DNA from 2 places in the Bariatricus sp. TF06-38A genome. Region 1 is predicted to be linked to the other one. Evidence: riboswitches for the same ligand, from Rfam matches in the RefSeq annotation. Region 1 holds a riboswitch; the other holds the start of a gene.
What was found. Region 1 has a riboswitch for FMN ahead of ribD (bifunctional diaminohydroxyphosphoribosylaminopyrimidine deaminase/5-amino-6-(5-phosphoribosylamino)uracil reductase RibD). Riboswitches for the same ligand answer to the same signal wherever they lie in the genome.
Positions count from the first base shown of each region.

Region 2: another riboswitch for FMN. It lies ahead of PG418_RS06415 (ECF transporter S component); the one in region 1 lies ahead of ribD (bifunctional diaminohydroxyphosphoribosylaminopyrimidine deaminase/5-amino-6-(5-phosphoribosylamino)uracil reductase RibD).

Region 1 is NZ_JAQFCE010000009.1:78,023-82,337, reverse strand. It holds gene PG418_RS09135 (bifunctional 3,4-dihydroxy-2-butanone-4-phosphate synthase/GTP cyclohydrolase II) at 1-265, opposite strand, end outside; gene ribE (riboflavin synthase) at 352-999, opposite strand; gene ribD (bifunctional diaminohydroxyphosphoribosylaminopyrimidine deaminase/5-amino-6-(5-phosphoribosylamino)uracil reductase RibD) at 1,000-2,112, opposite strand; FMN riboswitch at 2,441-2,555, opposite strand; gene PG418_RS09120 (MATE family efflux transporter) at 2,734-4,008, shown strand; gene PG418_RS09115 (flavin reductase) at 4,101-4,315, shown strand, end outside.
Region 2 is NZ_JAQFCE010000005.1:52,305-56,619, reverse strand. It holds gene PG418_RS06425 (glucose-1-phosphate adenylyltransferase) at 1-644, shown strand, start outside; gene glgD (glucose-1-phosphate adenylyltransferase subunit GlgD) at 646-1,764, shown strand; gene PG418_RS06415 (ECF transporter S component) at 1,883-2,527, opposite strand; FMN riboswitch at 2,641-2,790, opposite strand; gene PG418_RS06410 (YcxB family protein) at 2,953-3,465, shown strand; gene tsaE (tRNA (adenosine(37)-N6)-threonylcarbamoyltransferase complex ATPase subunit type 1 TsaE) at 3,481-3,912, shown strand; gene tsaB (tRNA (adenosine(37)-N6)-threonylcarbamoyltransferase complex dimerization subunit type 1 TsaB) at 3,914-4,315, shown strand, end outside.

The DNA.
Region 1 (4,315 bases):
ATGCAGTCGAATGGTTATCTGTATTTTCGGAGACCATCTGTGAAAGCCCAAGCCGTCCGGCCAGCGCTGCACTCATCGGTGTGCAGATCAGCCCTTTCGCATGGCATGCCATAAAATTGATATTCTCCTGAGTTGCAAATTCCGCCGCGCAGATCATATCTCCTTCATTTTCCCGGTCCGGATCATCCGTTACCAGAACGATCCTTCCCTGGCGCAATTCTTCAAGTGCCTCTTCTACGCTATTGTATTGATACTGTTTCTCCATTTGTTACTTCCTCCTGTCCGATCTATAACTCATTTTTATCCTGTTCTTCTGTATGCTCTCCATTCCGGTCCCGGAATTTCTTCGCATCAAATTCCATACTCCTCTAATAATTCCATGGTAAGTCCACCACATTTTCCAGCCGGTTCCGATGGTGTAAGAAACTTTTTAATATACTTCCCTACAATATCATTTTCCAGATTCACCCTGTCCCCAGCTTTTTTCTTCAGCAGTGTGGTTTCCTCTCCGGTATGAGGAATGACTGATACCTGAAAGCTTTTTTCACTTACTTCTGCCACTGTCAGACTGATCCCGTCAATACAGATTGAACCTTTTTCTACGATCAGTTCCAGAATCTCCGGCGTTGTCCGGATTTTTACCCATACCGCATTTTCTTCCTTTCTGAGTTCTTCAATCATTCCGGTCCCGTCAATATGTCCTGCAACGATATGTCCACCGAATCTGCCATCTGCCGCCATCGCGCGTTCCAGATTCACTTTCTCACCGATCTTCGTATCACCAAGATTGGTTCTTCTCACTGTTTCCGCCATCACATCTGCGGTAAATCCATCCTTTTCCAGAGAAACCACCGTCAGGCAGACACCATTTACCGCAATACTGTCTCCGATCCTGGTTCCACCGAGTACTTTTTTTGCCCGGATCGCAATCTTCCCGGATGATCCAGAAAGTCGGAGTGACCGGATAGATCCGGTTTCTTCTACAATTCCTGTAAACATTTACATTTCCTCCAAAACCTTATACTCTGCCAGAATATCTTCTCCAACCTGCGAGATTCTCATAAGCTGTAACTTGATGGCATCGTCTACTTTCTCAATTCCAAAGCCTTCCACCGGAGTCTTGCCGCCTCTTCCGCCAAAAATTTTCGGTGCGATAAAAGCTTTCACCTCATTTACGATACCGGATTGCAGGGCATCCTCATTTAAAGTTCCACCGCCTTCAATAAGTACACTGTCAATTCCCAGCTCTCCAAGCTTTCTCATCAGAAGCTGCAGATTGATCTCCCCTTTTTCCGAAGGAACTCTGAGAAGCACGACTCCAAGCTTTTCCAGACTGCGTTTTTTCTCTTCTAAATAAATCGCATTCCCCTTTTCACCGGCATATGCAACAATCGTCCGGTATCTCCCTGCTGTCTGGCAGATCTGACTGTCCAGTGGGATCCTGAGCATACTGTCACAGATAATTCTGACCGGACTTTTCTTTCCCTCCAGACGCACATTCAGCATCGGATCATCTGCCAGAACCGTTCCGATTCCTGCCATGATTGCCATATAGTCATGGCGCATCTCATGTACCAGACTTCTTGCTTCCTCACCGGATATCCATTTTGATGCTCCTGTTTTTGTCGCAATCTTTCCGTCTGCCGTCATTGCGTATTTCATCACCACATAGGGCAGCCCTGTTGTGATATAGTGGAAAAAGACCGGATTTAACGCATCACATTCTTCGCGCAGGAAATCCTCTTCCACCCGGACGCCTGCCTCGCGTAAAATCTTTGCTCCTTTGCCGGACACTTTCGGATTCGGATCTCTCGATCCGATCACAACCCGTGCAATCTTCTGTTCCAGAATCGCTTCCGTACATGGTGGTGTCTTCCCATAATGGCAGCACGGCTCCAGCGTCACATAAAGTGTTGCTCCCTCGGCGCTTTCTGTCAGGGATGCGATTGCGTTCCGTTCTGCATGAAGCTCACCACATTTTTCGTGATACCCTTCCCCGATAATGCTTCCATTCTTTACGATCACGGCACCAACCATCGGGTTTGGATTTGTCCATCCACGTCCTTTTTTTGCCAGTTCAATTGCACGGCGCATGTAAAATTCATCTGTCATTTTTTCTCCTTTCTCATCTCTCCCGGAAAAGCCCCCTGGAAATGTACTCTGCTAAACATTTTAGGTATGTTGCCGGATAAGTCTCTTTTCAAAAAATGTGCTTTGGCATATAGGAAAAGCCCTGACAGATTCTCTTACCTGTCAGGGCTTTCTTTCTCAGTTATATCGCTGTACGCTCTGTCATACTTCTCGGAAATACCATTTTCTCATCGAATCTGGCCTCGGCATTTTATTTTCCGGAAAATAAAAACTCTGGAATGATTCCCATTCCAGAGCGTTTTACTTTTTATTCCTGCATATATGATAGAAACCGCTTCTATCAGCAACGATTCAACTTCTTCCATCCAGACTTTACTGTCGGCACTGGAATCTCACCAGTTCATGCCTTACGGCTCGCGGGCTTTACCGCCGGTGGGGAATTTCGCCCCGCCCTGAAGCATTATTTTGTTTTACAAAACTTACTATAGCACGTTACCGCAGTAATTGCAAGATTATTTTTTCGACAAACCAGTATGTTTATGCTATTCTTATATGGAGATATCAGAGTCCGCCTATTACCAGGCTGGTACAGATGGTTATTTCATTTAATCTGGCTTTAAGAAAGACGAGGAATTCAAAAACATGTTTCATAAATTTTTAAAATACATTTTCCAGAGTATTTCCGGAATGATCGGTGTCTCCGTCTACATTCTGGCAGATACCTTTTTTATCTCTTACAAATGCGGTGCAGATGGACTTGCTGCCCTGAATCTGATCCTGCCGGTGTTCGGTCTGGTCTTCGCAATCGGTTCGATGATCGGAATCGGCTCCGCCACACGATACAATATCAGCACAGCCAAAGGTTCACCTTCGGACTACTATTTTACCCAGTCCATCTTCTGGTGTCTCATATGCAGCATTCCTTTTATGCTCACCGGAATCTTCATTCCGCATAAAGCACTTGCACTTTTAGGGGCAGATGCCGGGCTCATCCGGCTTGGACGTAATTATATGCGTATCGTCCTGCTCTTTACCCCGTTTTTTATGTCAAACTATACCTTCACGGCATTTGCGAGGAATGACCATGCGACCTCTATCGCCATGATCGGTTCCATTTCCGGAAGCTTCTTTAATATTTTATTTGACTATATTTTCATGTTCTCTTTGAATCTTGGATTTCTGGGGGCTGCACTTGCAACCGCTCTTTCACCGGTTGTGACGATGCTGGTATGTTCGACACATTATCTTGGAAAGAATAACCATGTAGAGTTTCATTGGCGCAAGCCCTCTCTTCGCCGGATCATCGGATGCTGCCAGCTTGGTGTTTCTGCATTTTTTGCTGAAATTTCTTCCGCTGTCATTACGATTATATTTAACATGCTGATCCTGCGCATTGCGGGAAATATCGGGATCGCAGCCTACGGCGTAGTTGCAAATATTTCACTGGTCGCAATGGCGATCCTAAACGGACTTGCCCAGGGTGCACAGCCGCTGATCAGCCAGAGTTACGGAAAGGGTGAACATGATCTAGTCCGTAAATTTCTCAACTGGTCTCTTGCTGCAGCACTTCTGATCGAGCTTGTGATCGTTGTACTGATCTACGGATTTACGGATACCTTTATCAGTATCTTTAACAGCGAACATAATCTCCAGCTGCTTGCTTACGCCCATACTGGTCTTAGGCTTTATTTCCTGGGCTTTTTAGTCGCCGGTATCAATATTGTGCTGGTTGCCTATTTTTCCGCAATCGACCGGGCACGTCCTGCCGTCCTTGGTTCTGTTATGCGCGGCATTATCGCAATTGCTTTCTGTGCAATCCTGTTCTCACAGATTCTGGGGCTGAATGGAATCTGGCTTTCCTTCTTAGGATCAGAAATCATCACATTTTTTGTGATTCTGATTTTCCGGAAATCTTGATTTTATAATTGACAATTTTTCTTTTATCATGTATTCTTTAATTATAGTAATGATTCTTATTATCAAGTTTTGAAAGTCAGGAGGAATGTTATATGGATAAAAAAGCACTTTATAATTTATCTTATGGAGTATTTATGCTTGCAACACGCTCTGGGAATGTAGTAAACGGATGTATTACCAACACCTGCATCCAGGTTGCGAATAATCCGGTACGGATCGCAATCTCTGTGCTGAATAGCAACTATACCTGTGATCTGATCAAAGAGAGCGGCATTTTTACGTTAAGCCTGCTTGACCAGACCTGCTC
Region 2 (4,315 bases), on a different contig from region 1:
GTATTATGAATACGGACGATGAGGGAAGAATTGTAGAGTTTGAAGAGAAACCGGAGAATCCAAAGAGCAATCTGGCATCCATGGGTATTTACATATTCAACTGGAAGCTTTTAAGAAAGATGCTCCTTGCAGATATGAAAAATCAGGATTCCAATCATGATTTCGGAAAAGATATCATTCCGACTATGCTGAATGATGGAAGAAAGCTCTATGCATACAAGTTCAAAGGATATTGGAAAGATGTCGGAACAATTGATTCCCTGTGGGAAGCAAATATGGATCTGATCAATAGTAAAAATGAACTTGATCTGAATGATGATTCATGGAAGATTTACACAGAGGATACAACTGTGCTTCCTCAGTATGTTGGCCCGACAGCAGAGATTGAAAGAGCATTTATCAACCAGGGATGTGTGATCAATGGAAAAGTCAAAAATTCTGTATTGTTTACAGGTGCAAGAGTCGGCGAAGGTGCACAGATTATTGACAGTGTACTGATGCCGGGCGTTGAAGTAGAAGAAGGTGCAGTTGTAACAAGAGCGCTTGTGGCTGATGGCGTAAAGATTGGCAAAAATGCAGTTGTCGGATCAGCAGACAGTGAACATATTGAATTAGTATCAAAACGTGTTAAGGGGGATGAGTAATATGGCACAGGCATTTGGAATCGTAAGTTTTGCCGGCAACAATATCCGGGTAGGAGAGATGCAGAATTATCGTCCGGTTGGTGCTGTTTCATTCCTTGGAAGATACAGAGTTATCGATTTCCCAATCTCTAATATGAGCAACAGTGAAATCGAACATATTCAGGTTTATGTAAGAAGAAAACCGCGTTCTCTTACAGAACATCTTGGAACAGGCCGTCATTACAATATCAACTCAAAGAGTGGTCGTCTTCATATTCTTTATTCTGATTTTGCAAATGCAGAATGGAGTGTATACAATAATGACCTGGCGGCATATGAAGAAAATATGGAGTGTATTGAAGCTGTAAAATATCCATATGTAGTTATTGCACCAAGTTATATGATTTATACACAGAATTATGATGAATTACTTAAGACACATATTGAATCCGGTGCAGATATTACCCTGTTATATCACAGTGTGGATAATGCAAAAGAATACTATCTGAACTGTTCAACACTTAATCTGAACAAGCAGAAGGGTGTCCTTTCATTGGAACCGAACCATGGTAACGCGAAAAACCGTAATATTTTCATGGACACTTATGTAATGCGCAAAGATCTGTTTATGGAACTGGTTAAAAAGGGAAGAAAGATTTCTTCCATGTTCACACTTAATGATATTGTGAATATGGCATGCAGTGAACTGGATGTACGTGGAGTGTCACATCGAGGATTCTTTGCATCTATCACAGATTTTAAGAGCTACTATAATGCAAACTTATCACTGATCGATATGAAGAATGCAGTGACTTTGTTTGATAAGAATTGGCCGATTTACACAAGAACAAATGATTCATGCCCAACAAAGTATTATGAAGGAGCAAGTGTCAAGAGTTCAGTAATTTCCAATGGATGCCTGATCGAGGGTACTGTTGAGAATTCGGTAATCGGACGTGGATGCGTAATTAAGAAAGGTGCAGTTGTCAAAGACAGTGTTATCCTTCCGGGAGTTGTAATTGGAGAGGATGCACGGATTGAAGCGCAGGTAGTGGACAAGAGTGCAAGGATTGTCCATGCAAAGGAACTGATTGCAGATCCGGAAAAACCAGGATATGTAAGAAGAAACGATACTTTATAATCAAAAGAAATTCAACAGAGAGAAGAATGCCGGCTTGGGCAGACTTCTCTCTGTTTTTTGGTTTCATAAAAAAAGAGGCTCATAACGAACCCCTTTTGCTGCTTTGTAAAATTATAATCTATTCGCGTCCCATTTGTAAAATCGGGCTGATCTTTTTGTAGATCAGGAATACGATCAATGATACCAGGAAACCTTTCAGCAGATTGAAAGGTGCAACAGAAAGTAAAACAAAAGTCAGAAGACTGTTGATATGACTGTTGACTGCGGTTCCCATGGCAACCAGTGCGTCGATCGGCATATGGAATGCAACAGCGTATGCCGGAAGCAGAAGGTATGCATTGATAAAACATCCGACAATTGTCATAAAAACAGTTCCTGTTACCATACCGATGATCGCACCCTTGCGAGAATGTAACTTCTGATAAATCAGGGAAGCCGGAATACACATTGCACATCCGATCAGGAAGTTTCCGAGGTCTCCAACACCAGCTGTTGATGTACCTCTGATCAGGAGGTTCAACAGGATTTTGACCAGTTCGATCAAAGCGCCGGCTACAGGTCCCATGGTAAATGCTCCGACAAGGACCGGAACTTCACTGAAATCAATTTTGTAAAAGGTTGGTGCAAATGGAAGTGGAATATCAAATAACATCAGAACCATAGCGATTGCTCCGAGCACACCAATCTGTGCAATTACCTTTGTGCTGATACGTTTTTTTTCTTTCGTTGTTGTTTTTGGGTTTGTCATTACATCTGTACTCATTTTTTCTCTCCTTTTCTCTTGACATAATCAGATGAATTGAGGAGGAAAATCTTCGAAAGCCTATGCAAAAAAATCCCCGACGTAATACGTCGGGGGGATTATTTGCAAAATCACTTTTTCTTCTCTCATCCAGACTTTACTGTCGGTTTTGGAATTGCACCAAATCAGCTGTCAGAAATCTGACAGGTCGCGGACTGTAACCGCCGGTTGGGAATTCTGCTTATACTATAGCGATAAGAAGTCACCCTACCCCGAAGAATTTCCTTGTTCATTTGAACACATTATAGCGCAGGCGTATATAAAATACAAGTACAAGTTAAGAAAAGACAGTGTTTTTCTAAACCCGGAGTGAGCAGTAACGACTTGTTTCCAAAGATTCGGTATGATATAATCGGTGTGACTTAATCTGATATGGAGGAAAATGAATGAATATAAAGTTTGAAGTAAAAATGACAAAAAAAGCCATGTTTGATTTTATGCTCTATACTTCCTACACAAGCCTTAGTGGAATCGTTGGTGTGATTTTCGGTGGTGTAACACTGGTGCTGGGAATCAGACAATGCATGTTTGGAAGCTACAGTACAGCAGCAACGTTCTTTTTGTTTGCCGCAATTTTTCTGATCGGAAACCCACTTCATTTAAAAGCACGTGCGGCAGAACAGGTAATGCGCTCCCCGATGTTTCAGAAACCGATTAGTTATGAACTTAACGAAGAAGGAATCCGCATTTCACAGGATGAACAAAGTGTGCTTAATGAATGGGGAGATTTCCGGAAGGCAGTTTCAACCGGTCAGTCTGTAATTATATATGTAACAAAGGTAAGAGCACTGATTTTTCCAAGAGAATCCCTGGGAGAACAGTATGCGGCAGCAGTGCAGATGATTTCTACACATATGCCAGCCAAGAAAGTCAATATCAGACACGTCAGTGCAAATTAGGAGGCAGACCAGAAGATGATAATTGAAACAAGAAGTGCCAAAGAAACCTATGATCTCGGTAAGAAGATCGGGAGTCATGCAAAAGCAGGAGAAGTCTATACACTGGTAGGAGATCTCGGCGTCGGAAAGACCGTATTTACCCAGGGACTGGCAAAAGGACTGGGGATTGAAGAACCGATCAGCAGTCCAACCTTTACAATAGTCCAGGTATATGATGACGGAAGACTTCCGTTCTATCATTTTGATGTGTATCGGATTGGTGATATTGAAGAGATGGACGAGATTGGTTTTGAAGACTATGTATATGGAGACGGTGTAAGCCTGATCGAATGGGCGAACCTGATTGATGAGATTCTTCCGGCGAACCGGACAGAGATCACGATAGAAAAAGATCTGGAACAGGGATTTGATTTCCGCCGGATTACGGTAGAGAAAAGAGGAGAATAATATGCGCATTTTAGCAATAGACAGTTCGGGACTTGTTGCAACTGTCGCAGTAGTTGAAGAAGAAAACGAAATTTCCAAAACGATTGCAGAGTATACGATCAATTATAAAAAGACACATTCACAGACCTTATTACCGATGTTGGATGAAATCGTGAAGATGACGGATATGAATCTGGATACGATTGATGCGATTGCGGTAGCAGGAGGACCGGGATCATTTACCGGACTCAGAATTGGTTCAGCAACTGCAAAGGGACTGGGGCTGGCACTGAAGAAGCCTTTGATTCACATTCCGACAGTAGACGGACTTGCTTATAATCTGTGTTATACAGACAGGATCATTTGTCCGATCATGGATGCAAGAAGAAATCAGGTATATACTGGTATTTATCAGATGGACGGT